2 regions of the Streptomyces asoensis genome follow, and region 2 is predicted to be linked to the other one. Evidence: riboswitches for the same ligand, from Rfam matches in the RefSeq annotation. Region 2 holds a riboswitch; the other holds the start of a gene.
The links. Region 2 has a riboswitch for ZMP and ZTP ahead of G9272_RS00170 (bifunctional 5,10-methylenetetrahydrofolate dehydrogenase/5,10-methenyltetrahydrofolate cyclohydrolase). Riboswitches for the same ligand answer to the same signal wherever they lie in the genome.
Positions count from the first base shown of each region.

Region 1: another riboswitch for ZMP and ZTP. It lies ahead of G9272_RS44465 (bifunctional 5,10-methylenetetrahydrofolate dehydrogenase/5,10-methenyltetrahydrofolate cyclohydrolase); the one in region 2 lies ahead of G9272_RS00170 (bifunctional 5,10-methylenetetrahydrofolate dehydrogenase/5,10-methenyltetrahydrofolate cyclohydrolase).

Region 1 covers NZ_CP049838.1:10,004,632-10,012,063, reverse strand. Annotated here, with positions in the region: gene ykgO (type B 50S ribosomal protein L36) at 528-650, opposite strand; gene G9272_RS44480 (type B 50S ribosomal protein L31) at 686-946, opposite strand; gene rpmG (50S ribosomal protein L33) at 992-1,156, opposite strand; gene G9272_RS44470 (MFS transporter) at 1,520-2,734, opposite strand; gene G9272_RS44465 (bifunctional 5,10-methylenetetrahydrofolate dehydrogenase/5,10-methenyltetrahydrofolate cyclohydrolase) at 3,287-4,153, opposite strand; ZMP/ZTP riboswitch at 4,175-4,260, opposite strand; gene G9272_RS44460 (GNAT family N-acetyltransferase) at 4,773-5,270, opposite strand; gene G9272_RS44455 (PPOX class F420-dependent oxidoreductase) at 5,381-5,749, opposite strand; gene G9272_RS44450 (NAD(P)H-binding protein) at 5,971-6,348, shown strand; gene G9272_RS44445 (hypothetical protein) at 6,318-7,103, shown strand; gene G9272_RS44440 (GAF and ANTAR domain-containing protein) at 7,323-7,432, opposite strand, start outside.
Region 2 covers NZ_CP049838.1:30,582-38,013, reverse strand. Annotated here, with positions in the region: gene G9272_RS00180 (PPOX class F420-dependent oxidoreductase) at 28-396, shown strand; gene G9272_RS00175 (GNAT family N-acetyltransferase) at 507-1,004, shown strand; ZMP/ZTP riboswitch at 1,517-1,602, shown strand; gene G9272_RS00170 (bifunctional 5,10-methylenetetrahydrofolate dehydrogenase/5,10-methenyltetrahydrofolate cyclohydrolase) at 1,624-2,490, shown strand; gene G9272_RS00165 (MFS transporter) at 3,043-4,257, shown strand; gene rpmG (50S ribosomal protein L33) at 4,621-4,785, shown strand; gene G9272_RS00155 (type B 50S ribosomal protein L31) at 4,831-5,091, shown strand; gene ykgO (type B 50S ribosomal protein L36) at 5,127-5,249, shown strand; gene G9272_RS00145 (DMT family transporter) at 5,960-7,432, opposite strand, start outside.

The DNA.
Region 1 (7,432 bases), about 10 Mb from region 2:
TCGGCTTCCCAAACGGGGTGGCGGCACTTTGGCAGGCAGGCGGGCAGGCCGTGTTCTGCCCGGCTGGGCCGGCTCGGGTGCTGCGGACCGGCCGCGCGGCAGCGGCGGGGATACGGGTGCGGCTCCGGGCCGGCGAGGACGCCGGCCCGGAGCCGTAGGCGAAGGAGCGTGGTCGTGAAGGGGCGGTCGCCTGCGCGGCGAAAGGCTCTGCGGGGCTTCAGCCGGACGATCGTCCCCGCAGGCAATAGGTGAGGCCCGGGGACACTGTCCCCCTCACGACCACGTCCTGCACAACACCCGCCACCACAGCGGCATTCCCGCCCGCCCCCGCCCGGCCGTCCGCCGGCCGGGCGGGCGGGGGCGGGCGGGCCCCCGTCCCGGCTCGGCTCGGGGACGCGCGGGACGCAACTCCCGGGCTCGGTCGGCCCGGCTGCGCCCGGGAGTGCGGCCCGGCCGGCCGGCTGGACGGACGGGCGGACGGGCGGGCGGGCGGGCGGCCGGCTGGACGGGCGGGCGGGCGGGCGCTGTCAGCCCTGGCGGGCCTTGAGGCGGGGGTTCTTCTTGTTGACGACGAAGACCACGCCCCGGCGGCGGACCACCTGGGCCCCCGGTCGGGACTTCAGCGAACGCAGGGACTTACGTACCTTCATGGTCTGCTTCCTCCTGTTGGGACGACGGCCCGCGGTCAGGGCCGGGCCGGGGCCGCGCGGCCGTAGCGACGCTCGAACCGCTCGACCCGCCCAGCGGTGTCCACGACCCTCGAGGTGCCGGTGCAGAACGGGTGACTCGCCGATGAGATGTCGACATCGATCAGCGGGTAGGTGTTGCCGTCCTCCCACTCGACCGTCTGGGCCGAGGCCGCTGTGGAGCGGGTGAGGAAGAGGGCGTTCGCGGCGCGGTCACGGAAGGCGACCTGCCGGGATTCGGGATGGATGCGGGGCCTCATGGGGTTTCCTTACCTGTGGCTGTCTGCCCGGGGCGGGGGCGTGGTTCAGCGTTCCTCGCGGAAGGCGACGTGCTTCTCGGCGAGCGGGTCGTACTTGCGCAGGACGAGCCGGTCGGGGTCGTTGCTGCGGTTCTTGCGCGTCACGTAGGTGACGCCGGTCCCGGCCGTCGACTTCAGCGTGACGACAGGACGCATGCTGTTGCGTGCCATGAGGTCCTCCTTTCACCCGCACCCCCCGGATTGACCGGAGCATGTCAGGTTCATGCTGTGCAACAACCTCTCCGGCCGCCTCATTCCCGGCCGGCGCGAAGCTCCGGTGCCGCAGGCACTTCGGCACAGCTGTCTGCCGGCTTCCGTCGGGCCGCCCGTGAGCTGTACCGCGACGGCTTCCGGAGCCTCTCGAGCACCACCCTTTAGGGGAATGTGCTTGCTGTTCCTCGTTCTGGAGGTGCCCCCGGCCACCGGCTCGGCCCGGTGGGAAGCAACCGGGGCCGGGCCTCTTGCCTCACGGCCCCGTGGGCCGGGACTCGTTGCGGCCTCGTGGCCCGGTACCGCGCCACCGGGCACACGCTGTCAGGCCGTCGGGATCTGCCGGGCCTCGGTCGGGGTCTGCGCTGCCGATGACGTGATCAGTTCGGAGGACCCGGTCCCGCGGTCGGTGAGGCCGGCGAGGAGGGCGAGGGCCAGGCCGGCGGCGGCGAGGGTCGCGCCGACCAGGGCGGGCGAGGCCCAGCCCCAGCCGGCCGAGATGGCCAGGCCGCCGAGCCAGGCGCCGCCGGCGTTGGCCAGGTTGAAGGCGGAGTGGTTGGAGGCCGCCGCCATCGTCGGGGCGTTCTTCGCCTTGGCCATGAGCAGCATCTGCACGGGGGTGGTGACCAGCGCGCCCATCGCGCCCATGAAGGCGAGTGTCACCAGGGCGGGAACGGGGCTGTGGACCGTGAAGTAGAACGTCACGAGCGACGCGCCGAGCAGGGCGAGCCCTCCGTACAGCGTCGGGCGCAGGGCGCGGTCGGTCAGCGGGCCCGCGATGAGCGTGCCCAGCGTCATTCCGGCGCCGTAGAGCGCGAGGACCCAGGTGGTCGAGGAGTCGGAGAAGCCCGTCAGGTGGGTCAGGATCGGCACCAGGTAGCTGTAGACGGCGAAGAAGCCGCCGAATCCCACGACGGCGGTGGCCAGGCCGAGGGCGACCTGCCGGTTGCCCATGGCGCGCAGTTCGTGCCGGATGCCGGCCTGGGTGCTGCGGGGCTGGTGGGGGACGAAGGCGGCCAGCGCGGCCAGCGCGACGAGGCCGATCACGGCGACGGCGCAGTAGGCGTAGCGCCAGCCCAGTTGCTGTCCGAGAGCCGTGCCGGCCGGGACACCGATGATGTTGGCGATGGTGAGTCCGAGGAACATCCTCGACACGGCCCGCCCGGCTCGTTCGGGGGCGACCAGCCGGGAGGCCACGACAGCGCCCACGCCGAACAGCGCTCCGTGGGGCAGGCCCGCCAGGAAACGCGCGGCGAACAGCAGGCCGAAGCCGGGAGCGAGGGCGGACGCGACGTTGCCGATCACGAACAGAGCGGACAGCAGGAGCAGAAGCCGTTTGTGGGCGATGCGCGCGCCGATGCCCGTCAGGAGCGGGGCGCCGACGACGACGCCGAGCGCGTAGGCGGAGACGATGTTGCCGGCGTGCGGCACGGACACGCCGACCCCGTCGGCGATCTGGGGCAGCAGCCCCATCGTGGCGAACTCGGTCGTACCGATACCGAACGCGACGAGGGCAAGGGCCAGCAGGGCCAGTGGCATGGAGCGGAAGTACCTTTCGCGGGCGGCGGTCCGGATCGTGGCGGAGCAGGCGGGACCACGAGGTGTCCTGCTCCTGTGGCCATTCGCGCCGGCCACCGTTGCCCGGTGCGCCCCCCAGGGCAGGGAAGGCCCACAAGCAGTGCAGCGGTGGCGCATGCCCACGCATTCCAAGATCGGCCGACAGCAATTATGGCCTGCATCACACCGGCTCCGGGGCCGGCCATACCCCGGGCGCGCGCAGGGACAGTCTGCGGGCGGCGGCGTCTGCGGTGCAGGGCGGCCGGGCGACCTCGCGGCTGCGGAGGGCGGCAGGGGGCCGGTCTTCGGCCGGTTGCCGGCGCTGAGCACGCAGGTGCTTGAGAAAGGGAAATGGTCAGGCGGCCGCGGTCGTCATGGACGGGGCGCGGGCGGCCGGCCCGTGCCCCGCCGGCCGCCGGCTCCCGGCTTCGCGGTCGTCGGCGTCTCGTTCGGCTGCTGCGGCCGCCGGTTAGGGATCCGGCGGCTTTGGCCGATGACGGGAGAGCGGGTGAGAGCGCGTGCCCGAGGAAAGGGTCAGTGGTGCTCGATGCCGAGTTGGTCCGCGGCAGCGTCGACGGTCTGGGCGAGCAGGACGGCGATGGTCATCGGGCCGACGCCGCCGGGCACCGGGGTGATCAGGCGGGCTCGGGTCAGGGCGGCGTCGAAGTCCACGTCGCCCACGTTGCCCCGGTTGTAGCCGGCGTCGATCACCACCGCGCCGGGCTTGATGTCCTCACCCCGGATCAGCCGGGGCCGTCCCACGGCCGCCACCACGACATCCGCTTCCCGGATGATGTCCGGCAGGTCCGCCGTGCGGGAGTGGCAGTAGGTCACCGTTGCGTCCCGGGCGAGCAGGAGCATCCCCACCGGTTTGCCGAGGATCGCGCTGCGGCCCACCACGGCGGCACGCCGGCCGGTGAGGTCGACGTCGTAGGCCTCCAGCAGTCGCATGATGCCGCCCGGGGTGCAGGACACGAAGCCCGGCAGCCCGAAGCTCATGGCGGCGAAGGAATGTGCCGTGACCCCGTCGACGTCCTTGTGCGGAGCGATGGCCTCGAACGCCGCTCGCTCGTCGATGTGCGGGCCGCAGGGATGCTGGAGCAGGATGCCGTGCACGTCCGGATCGTCGGACAGGCCGGCGAGGGTGTCGATCAGCTCGGCGGTCGTGGTGGCGGCGGGCAGAGCGATGTGCCGGGACCGGATACCCGCCTTCGCGCACCGCGCCCGTTTCATCCGGACGTAGGTGACCGACGCGGGGTCCTCCCCCACCAGCACCGTCGCCAGGCAGGGGCTGGTCCCCGTGTGCTGTGAGATCTGTGCCGCCCTGGCGGCAGCCTCTTCGACGATGCGTCCGGCAAGACCGGTGCCGTCCATGAGCTGGGCCGTCTGAGTCGCGGACATCGTTGCCTCCGGGTGTGGCCGACCACTCGCCCAGGCGCACGGCAACGACGTCTCGTCAGACCGCTCCCCGGTGGTGCTCCACCTCAGCGCCAGTCACGGCCCACACCGCACTGTAGTAGACGCGCAGCCTGCTCACCCCGGTCAATGTCCGGCGCCGGAAGGCGACTTGCCGGGGCCCGCCGGCTCGGGCCGGGGCCAGGGGCGGGGACGAAGGGTGCGGTCGTGAAGGGGCGGTCGCCTGCGCGGCGAAAGGCTCTGCGGGGCTTCAGCCCGGACGATCGTCCCCGCAGGCAATAGGTGAGGCCCGGGGACACTGTCCCCCTCACGACCACGTCCTGGACAACGCGGCCGGGCGTGGCGGCATTCCCGCGCCGTGGGCGTACGGATGCGTCAGGCGCTGCGGGGTCTGGGCGCGGGCGGGTTCCTGGTTCGTTCGGTGAAGTCCGGCTCGGTGCGCACGCACGGCGGAGGGAGCGGCCACGCCCGGCCGGTGCGTTGCCCGACGGCCGTCCCGGTGGCCCGACTGGTCGGGGCCGGCCGCGCATCCGGCCGGGCAGGGTCCGTGCCGGCAGGGTGTACGGGGCATGCGTGAACGGCGGCAACGCGTTGGTGTGGCCGCTCACACGGCGCGCTCCATGCAGAGCAGTTGATCCCGTGTCTCCCATGATTCGGCGGTGGTGAAGCCGAGCCGCTCGTACAGGGCGATGGCGCTTGTGCGCCATTTCCACACCGACAGGCGTACCGTGCCGACGCCGTTTTCCGCGGCATGCGCGAGGGCGGCGCCGATCAGGCCGGACGCGATACCCCGGCTCCGGAATGCCGGGTCGGTCCAGAGTCTTTTGATCTCCGAGTGTCCGTCGGCGGGGGCGGTCAGCACGAGGCAGCCCACGGCTGTGCCGCCGCTCAGAGCCATCAGCACGGTGTCGTCGGCGAACGCGGCCCGCGGGTCCGAGATTTCTGTCCGGTAGCGGTCCGGCAGCGCGTCCGCATCGGCGACGGCCTCGCCTTTCTCGGCCTGAGTCCGCAGGTGGTAGGCCGCCAACAACTCGGCCAGCCGGTCCGCTGGAGGTCCCTGGCCCGGCCGGCGGACGATGACCACCTCGTGTTGATCGGTCATTGCGCCAGCATCACACGGGCCCGTGCCTGACGCCGCCACGGGCCTGTAGCAGTGCCTGCGCCTGCCGCGGGGGGGCCTGGAGCCGACAGGAGCGGCAGAGGTGGGTCCGGCTAGTCCTCGAGCCCCCAGCTGTGGATCCGCCTCGGGTGGATGCGGATCACCTCCTCGCTGAAGTGCGGGCCCAACTCGTGGGGGCCGATGAGGAGTTCGGCGTCCCCTCGGATGTCCACCCCGCGCACCGTCCAGGGCCGCAGGCTCACGATGTCGTCCACGACGAGCGCGGCCTTCGGGTTCTTGCGCAGGTTGCGCCACTTCTTCGTCTGTCCCATGGCGAACCCGCCGATCAGGATCGTGCCGTCCTCTTGCAGGAAGAACCCCACGGGATTGGCCTGCGGCTGCCCCGACGCATCGACCGTCGCGAGGCGCCCCAGCCGCTGTGCCACCAGGTACGCGCGTTCGGTCGCGGTGAATTCGGTCATGCCGGCAGCCAAGCATGTTCCGGCCCCGCGCACATCGGGTCACCGACCTAGGTCCGGGGGCTGAGCCCGAGTCCCAACCCCTGCGTCGGTGAAGGCGAGGGTGGAGCCGGAAAAGGCTTTGACGTGTGGTTCGCGGTCGCCGATGGCGGGCCGGACATTCGGGTCGGGAGGGCCCGAACCGCCGTGCCGGCGGCGGCTGCCACGCGGTGAGGGAGTTGTGCATGATTGTCGTGTCGGCCGCTTCGGGGGCTTTCGGACGGCTGGTCATCGACCGGCGGCTGGCCCGGCGCCCCGCCGACCGCATCGTGGCCGCGGTGCGTCATCCCGACGGGGCCGCGGATCTCGCCGCTCGCGGGGTCGAGGTCCGCCTGGATGACTACGATGCCCCGGCGACGCTGCGCACGGCGTTCGAGGGAGCCGACCGGCTGCTGCTGATCTCCTCCCCCGAGCTGGATTCCGCCCGCCGCGCCGGCCAGCACCGGGCAGCCGTCGAAGCGGCCTGCGACGCCGGGGTTGGACGAACACCAAGTGTGCGCGCAGGTTGTATACGACTGTTCGACGGCTTGCCGTGTCCATGTTCTCCCTCGCCCTGGTGGTGAGCGCCGGATACCTCGCCAGTCTCCTGCTGCGTATCGACGGTGTTCCCAGCCAGCAGGTGCTCGTCAGTGCCGTGCTCGTCTTCGGTGTGCCCGTCTCCGGCTATCCGGAGCAGCGCGTTCTGGAGAACCTGGTCGGGATCGCGGTGGTCATTCTCCTCGGCCCCCTGCTGTGGCCTCCCGACCCTTGCCGTCTCCTGTCCGGCCGGCTCGACGTCTACCGCGACCGCCTCGACCATCTGCTGAAGGAGCTGGGCCGCCGTCCCGGCCGGGCCCCGCTTCGGCAGGGGGCGGGGCAGACGGAGGGTCTGTGGCAGCAGCCCCATGACCTCGGGCGGGATCTGGAGCGGGCCCGGCAGGCGCTGCGCTGGAGTGTGACGCACCGTCGGTCGGCCGCCGCGCTCGACGAGGTCGGACACCGTATCCACCTGGCCGAACGCACCGCGGCTCCCTTGCACTGTCTCACCGCACAGCTGCATACCGCGGGCGGGCTGCCGGCGGCCGGCCCCTCGGACGCTCACGCCTCGGACGCGAACGCCTCTGCCGGTCACGGCCCGCTGCTGGACGCCGTGCGGCACGCACTGGTCCGCGCGCTGGACGGCGCCGATCCCGCAGAGCCGATCGCCCGGGCCCGGGCGATCGGCGGACAGGACGGGCTCGCCCGGAGCGGCCGGCACGACAGCCTGCTGCGCGGCATCCTGCTGCTCGTCCTCGACCGACTCGACGACTACCGCGAAGCGCACTTCACCGGCCAGTGACCGGCCGGCGGAGCGGCGGCAGCACAAGGGCCGGGTGCCGGCCGGTCTCGAGGCGGAGCCGGCCAGGCGTGAGGGGTGTGCGCAGGACAGGACAGGACAGGGGACGTGACTGCGCAAGCCGGGTTCGGTGGCGTTCCCCTGGGAGGCCGGCCGGGCCGGGCCGGGCCGGGCCCCGCTGGTTCGGCCCACGAGCCGGGGAGGGGCGCCCTCACACCACGGTTACGGCAGGCGCTCCCCCGCGCAGACCAGGCGGGCGACCTCACGGAGTTTGATGTTGTTCTCCTGCGAGTAGCGGCGCAGCACGTCGAAGGCCTGTTCTTCGGTGATGT
Region 2 (7,432 bases):
GGGGCCGGAACATGCTTGGCTGCCGGCATGACCGAATTCACCGCGACCGAACGCGCGTACCTGGTGGCACAGCGGCTGGGGCGCCTCGCGACGGTCGATGCGTCGGGGCAGCCGCAGGCCAATCCCGTGGGGTTCTTCCTGCAAGAGGACGGCACGATCCTGATCGGCGGGTTCGCCATGGGACAGACGAAGAAGTGGCGCAACCTGCGCAAGAACCCGAAGGCCGCGCTCGTCGTGGACGACATCGTGAGCCTGCGGCCCTGGACGGTGCGCGGGGTGGACATCCGAGGGGACGCCGAACTCCTCATCGGCCCCCACGAGTTGGGCCCGCACTTCAGCGAGGAGGTGATCCGCATCCACCCGAGGCGGATCCACAGCTGGGGGCTCGAGGACTAGCCGGACCCACCTCTGCCGCTCCTGTCGGCTCCAGGCCCCCCCGCGGCAGGCGCAGGCACTGCTACAGGCCCGTGGCGGCGTCAGGCACGGGCCCGTGTGATGCTGGCGCAATGACCGATCAACACGAGGTGGTCATCGTCCGCCGGCCGGGCCAGGGACCTCCAGCGGACCGGCTGGCCGAGTTGTTGGCGGCCTACCACCTGCGGACTCAGGCCGAGAAAGGCGAGGCCGTCGCCGATGCGGACGCGCTGCCGGACCGCTACCGGACAGAAATCTCGGACCCGCGGGCCGCGTTCGCCGACGACACCGTGCTGATGGCTCTGAGCGGCGGCACAGCCGTGGGCTGCCTCGTGCTGACCGCCCCCGCCGACGGACACTCGGAGATCAAAAGACTCTGGACCGACCCGGCATTCCGGAGCCGGGGTATCGCGTCCGGCCTGATCGGCGCCGCCCTCGCGCATGCCGCGGAAAACGGCGTCGGCACGGTACGCCTGTCGGTGTGGAAATGGCGCACAAGCGCCATCGCCCTGTACGAGCGGCTCGGCTTCACCACCGCCGAATCATGGGAGACACGGGATCAACTGCTCTGCATGGAGCGCGCCGTGTGAGCGGCCACACCAACGCGTTGCCGCCGTTCACGCATGCCCCGTACACCCTGCCGGCACGGACCCTGCCCGGCCGGATGCGCGGCCGGCCCCGACCAGTCGGGCCACCGGGACGGCCGTCGGGCAACGCACCGGCCGGGCGTGGCCGCTCCCTCCGCCGTGCGTGCGCACCGAGCCGGACTTCACCGAACGAACCAGGAACCCGCCCGCGCCCAGACCCCGCAGCGCCTGACGCATCCGTACGCCCACGGCGCGGGAATGCCGCCACGCCCGGCCGCGTTGTCCAGGACGTGGTCGTGAGGGGGACAGTGTCCCCGGGCCTCACCTATTGCCTGCGGGGACGATCGTCCGGGCTGAAGCCCCGCAGAGCCTTTCGCCGCGCAGGCGACCGCCCCTTCACGACCGCACCCTTCGTCCCCGCCCCTGGCCCCGGCCCGAGCCGGCGGGCCCCGGCAAGTCGCCTTCCGGCGCCGGACATTGACCGGGGTGAGCAGGCTGCGCGTCTACTACAGTGCGGTGTGGGCCGTGACTGGCGCTGAGGTGGAGCACCACCGGGGAGCGGTCTGACGAGACGTCGTTGCCGTGCGCCTGGGCGAGTGGTCGGCCACACCCGGAGGCAACGATGTCCGCGACTCAGACGGCCCAGCTCATGGACGGCACCGGTCTTGCCGGACGCATCGTCGAAGAGGCTGCCGCCAGGGCGGCACAGATCTCACAGCACACGGGGACCAGCCCCTGCCTGGCGACGGTGCTGGTGGGGGAGGACCCCGCGTCGGTCACCTACGTCCGGATGAAACGGGCGCGGTGCGCGAAGGCGGGTATCCGGTCCCGGCACATCGCTCTGCCCGCCGCCACCACGACCGCCGAGCTGATCGACACCCTCGCCGGCCTGTCCGACGATCCGGACGTGCACGGCATCCTGCTCCAGCATCCCTGCGGCCCGCACATCGACGAGCGAGCGGCGTTCGAGGCCATCGCTCCGCACAAGGACGTCGACGGGGTCACGGCACATTCCTTCGCCGCCATGAGCTTCGGGCTGCCGGGCTTCGTGTCCTGCACCCCGGGCGGCATCATGCGACTGCTGGAGGCCTACGACGTCGACCTCACCGGCCGGCGTGCCGCCGTGGTGGGCCGCAGCGCGATCCTCGGCAAACCGGTGGGGATGCTCCTGCTCGCCCGGGACGCAACGGTGACCTACTGCCACTCCCGCACGGCGGACCTGCCGGACATCATCCGGGAAGCGGATGTCGTGGTGGCGGCCGTGGGACGGCCCCGGCTGATCCGGGGTGAGGACATCAAGCCCGGCGCGGTGGTGATCGACGCCGGCTACAACCGGGGCAACGTGGGCGACGTGGACTTCGACGCCGCCCTGACCCGAGCCCGCCTGATCACCCCGGTGCCCGGCGGCGTCGGCCCGATGACCATCGCCGTCCTGCTCGCCCAGACCGTCGACGCTGCCGCGGACCAACTCGGCATCGAGCACCACTGACCCTTTCCTCGGGCACGCGCTCTCACCCGCTCTCCCGTCATCGGCCAAAGCCGCCGGATCCCTAACCGGCGGCCGCAGCAGCCGAACGAGACGCCGACGACCGCGAAGCCGGGAGCCGGCGGCCGGCGGGGCACGGGCCGGCCGCCCGCGCCCCGTCCATGACGACCGCGGCCGCCTGACCATTTCCCTTTCTCAAGCACCTGCGTGCTCAGCGCCGGCAACCGGCCGAAGACCGGCCCCCTGCCGCCCTCCGCAGCCGCGAGGTCGCCCGGCCGCCCTGCACCGCAGACGCCGCCGCCCGCAGACTGTCCCTGCGCGCGCCCGGGGTATGGCCGGCCCCGGAGCCGGTGTGATGCAGGCCATAATTGCTGTCGGCCGATCTTGGAATGCGTGGGCATGCGCCACCGCTGCACTGCTTGTGGGCCTTCCCTGCCCTGGGGGGCGCACCGGGCAACGGTGGCCGGCGCGAATGGCCACAGGAGCAGGACACCTCGTGGTCCCGCCTGCTCCGCCACGATCCGGACCGCCGCCCGCGAAAGGTACTTCCGCTCCATGCCACTGGCCCTGCTGGCCCTTGCCCTCGTCGCGTTCGGTATCGGTACGACCGAGTTCGCCACGATGGGGCTGCTGCCCCAGATCGCCGACGGGGTCGGCGTGTCCGTGCCGCACGCCGGCAACATCGTCTCCGCCTACGCGCTCGGCGTCGTCGTCGGCGCCCCGCTCCTGACGGGCATCGGCGCGCGCATCGCCCACAAACGGCTTCTGCTCCTGCTGTCCGCTCTGTTCGTGATCGGCAACGTCGCGTCCGCCCTCGCTCCCGGCTTCGGCCTGCTGTTCGCCGCGCGTTTCCTGGCGGGCCTGCCCCACGGAGCGCTGTTCGGCGTGGGCGCTGTCGTGGCCTCCCGGCTGGTCGCCCCCGAACGAGCCGGGCGGGCCGTGTCGAGGATGTTCCTCGGACTCACCATCGCCAACATCATCGGTGTCCCGGCCGGCACGGCTCTCGGACAGCAACTGGGCTGGCGCTACGCCTACTGCGCCGTCGCCGTGATCGGCCTCGTCGCGCTGGCCGCGCTGGCCGCCTTCGTCCCCCACCAGCCCCGCAGCACCCAGGCCGGCATCCGGCACGAACTGCGCGCCATGGGCAACCGGCAGGTCGCCCTCGGCCTGGCCACCGCCGTCGTGGGATTCGGCGGCTTCTTCGCCGTCTACAGCTACCTGGTGCCGATCCTGACCCACCTGACGGGCTTCTCCGACTCCTCGACCACCTGGGTCCTCGCGCTCTACGGCGCCGGAATGACGCTGGGCACGCTCATCGCGGGCCCGCTGACCGACCGCGCCCTGCGCCCGACGCTGTACGGAGGGCTCGCCCTGCTCGGCGCGTCGCTCGTGACGTTCTACTTCACGGTCCACAGCCCCGTTCCCGCCCTGGTGACACTCGCCTTCATGGGCGCGATGGGCGCGCTGGTCACCACCCCCGTGCAGATGCTGCTCATGGCCAAGGCGAAGAACGCCCCGACGATGGCGGCGGCCTCCAACCACTCCGCCTTCAACCTGGCCAACGCCGGCGGCGCCTGGCTCGGCGGCCTGGCCATCTCGGCCGGCTGGGGCTGGGCCTCGCCCGCCCTGGTCGGCGCGACCCTCGCCGCCGCCGGCCTGGCCCTCGCCCTCCTCGCCGGCCTCACCGACCGCGGGACCGGGTCCTCCGAACTGATCACGTCATCGGCAGCGCAGACCCCGACCGAGGCCCGGCAGATCCCGACGGCCTGACAGCGTGTGCCCGGTGGCGCGGTACCGGGCCACGAGGCCGCAACGAGTCCCGGCCCACGGGGCCGTGAGGCAAGAGGCCCGGCCCCGGTTGCTTCCCACCGGGCCGAGCCGGTGGCCGGGGGCACCTCCAGAACGAGGAACAGCAAGCACATTCCCCTAAAGGGTGGTGCTCGAGAGGCTCCGGAAGCCGTCGCGGTACAGCTCACGGGCGGCCCGACGGAAGCCGGCAGACAGCTGTGCCGAAGTGCCTGCGGCACCGGAGCTTCGCGCCGGCCGGGAATGAGGCGGCCGGAGAGGTTGTTGCACAGCATGAACCTGACATGCTCCGGTCAATCCGGGGGGTGCGGGTGAAAGGAGGACCTCATGGCACGCAACAGCATGCGTCCTGTCGTCACGCTGAAGTCGACGGCCGGGACCGGCGTCACCTACGTGACGCGCAAGAACCGCAGCAACGACCCCGACCGGCTCGTCCTGCGCAAGTACGACCCGCTCGCCGAGAAGCACGTCGCCTTCCGCGAGGAACGCTGAACCACGCCCCCGCCCCGGGCAGACAGCCACAGGTAAGGAAACCCCATGAGGCCCCGCATCCATCCCGAATCCCGGCAGGTCGCCTTCCGTGACCGCGCCGCGAACGCCCTCTTCCTCACCCGCTCCACAGCGGCCTCGGCCCAGACGGTCGAGTGGGAGGACGGCAACACCTACCCGCTGATCGATGTCGACATCTCATCGGCGAGTCACCCGTTCTGCACCGGCACCTCGAGGGTCGTGGACACCGCTGGGCGGGTCGAGCGGTTCGAGCGTCGCTACGGCCGCGCGGCCCCGGCCCGGCCCTGACCGCGGGCCGTCGTCCCAACAGGAGGAAGCAGACCATGAAGGTACGTAAGTCCCTGCGTTCGCTGAAGTCCCGACCGGGGGCCCAGGTGGTCCGCCGCCGGGGCGTGGTCTTCGTCGTCAACAAGAAGAACCCCCGCCTCAAGGCCCGCCAGGGCTGACAGCGCCCGCCCGCCCGCCCGTCCAGCCGGCCGCCCGCCCGCCCGCCCGTCCGCCCGTCCGTCCAGCCGGCCGGCCGGGCCGCACTCCCGGGCGCAGCCGGGCCGACCGAGCCCGGGAGTTGCGTCCCGCGCGTCCCCGAGCCGAGCCGGGACGGGGGCCCGCCCGCCCCCGCCCGCCCGGCCGGCGGACGGCCGGGCGGGGGCGGGCGGGAATGCCGCTGTGGTGGCGGGTGTTGTGCAGGACGTGGTCGTGAGGGGGACAGTGTCCCCGGGCCTCACCTATTGCCTGCGGGGACGATCGTCCGGCTGAAGCCCCGCAGAGCCTTTCGCCGCGCAGGCGACCGCCCCTTCACGACCACGCTCCTTCGCCTACGGCTCCGGGCCGGCGTCCTCGCCGGCCCGGAGCCGCACCCGTATCCCCGCCGCTGCCGCGCGGCCGGTCCGCAGCACCCGAGCCGGCCCAGCCGGGCAGAACACGGCCTGCCCGCCTGCCTGCCAAAGTGCCGCCACCCCGTTTGGGAAGCCGACGGTGTACAGGAGAGTCGTTCGTGAGGCCGGGACTCTTCGCGGCCGCAGCTCGAGCAGCGGCAGCCCCCGATGCCCCTGCCGAGGAATCGGCGGCCGCGTGATCATCCACGGGCGACTCGCCGCGTGCTTACGGCTACCGGGCCCGGGGAAGTGATGATCTCCATGACGAGCGCGATGCAGAACTACGGTCTCCTCTGGACCGACCCGGACGGTACCCCGCAGGCGTCCGCCGGCAGGTACGACAAGCGGTCCGCAAAGCACCGCCGCACCGAACTGAAAGCCGTGGGCTGCACCCGTGTCGAGATCGTGCCGGTCAGACCCGGCGAAGTTCCCGAGCCGGTTTCCTGAGCCAGGCGGAGCAGACCGGGGCGGGACGGCCTCGGCACTCGTCCGGCTGCCTGCCGGCGTCCGCGCCGGCGGCCAAGGTGTCGAACACCTTGGCCGCCGCGGCTGTGCGAAGTTGCACAGGCGTCGACGATGCGAGCGCCGCCGGCGTCCTCGCCCGCTACGGGGCGGAACTCGACGAGACGATGGCCGCCTGCACCGGTTCTCCCCGGCTGACGGCGACAGGCGACGCGGTCCGGATCGAACTGCGCATGGACGAGCCGTACTCCACCACCGCACCGCACCCGCGCTCCGTCTGGCGTGACCGGCACACGGACTACGGCCGGCTGCGCAGCCCTGATCCGCGACCGTACCTGCCGGGCCGGCCGGCCGGCAGGCGAACTCCTCGTACGGAGGCCGTTCGGCCGGCCGGCCGCGAACCCGCCGTGCAGCGCCGGCCCGTTGAGGGACTGGTTCGGACGGTGTTCCGGGCTCCGACCCGACCCGACCGGACCTGTCCGCCACCTGGTGGCCCTGCTGCCTTCGCACGGCCCCTGGTCCTGTCCGAGGAACTCGAGCGGCTTTCCCGCATTGCGCCTGCCGGAGAGCCCGGAACCGTCAGCGAACGTGCTACGGCAAGCGCGTGGATCCGCCGCCGCCCGTACGGAAGTACGGCTGCGGGGCATCGGTGCCAGGCACAGGGTGATCATTCCGGTGAGGATCAGCGCGCAGCCGGCCCACGCCGAGGGCGAGAGGCGCTCATGGAGGAGGAGCACGCCGATCAGGGCCGCGGCCACGGGCTCGGCGAGGCTGAGCGTCCCGGCCGTGGTGGCCCGCACCCGGCTGAGGCCCATGGTGAACAGCCAGTACGCGGCGGCGGTGGCACCTATGCCCAGCCAGCCGATCAAGGCCAGGGTGGTGGTGTTGTTCACCGGGGCGGCATCCTTGATCATCCAGGGCAGCAGAGTGAGAGAGCCCACCAGCAGCGACAGCGCGGAGAACGCGGGCAGGTGGGCAGCGGGAGCGGCGGCGGCCAGCTTCTTGGCGAAGACGGTGTACAGGCCGTAGCAGGTGCCGGCGGCCACGGCCAGGAGCAGACCGAACGGGTCCACGCGGGTGCTTCCCGGCGCCAGCAGGAGCGTGCAGCCGGCGACGGCCGCGCCGGTGCTCACCATCCAGGCGGTCCCCATCCGTTCACCGATCACCCACCGGGCGCACCATCCGGTCGCGGCGGGGGCGGTGCCCAGGGCGACCACCGTGGCCAGAGCCGCGCCGGTCCGCGCCACCGAGGACAGAAAGGCCACTTGGTAGATGCCCGTCGAGAAGGCGCA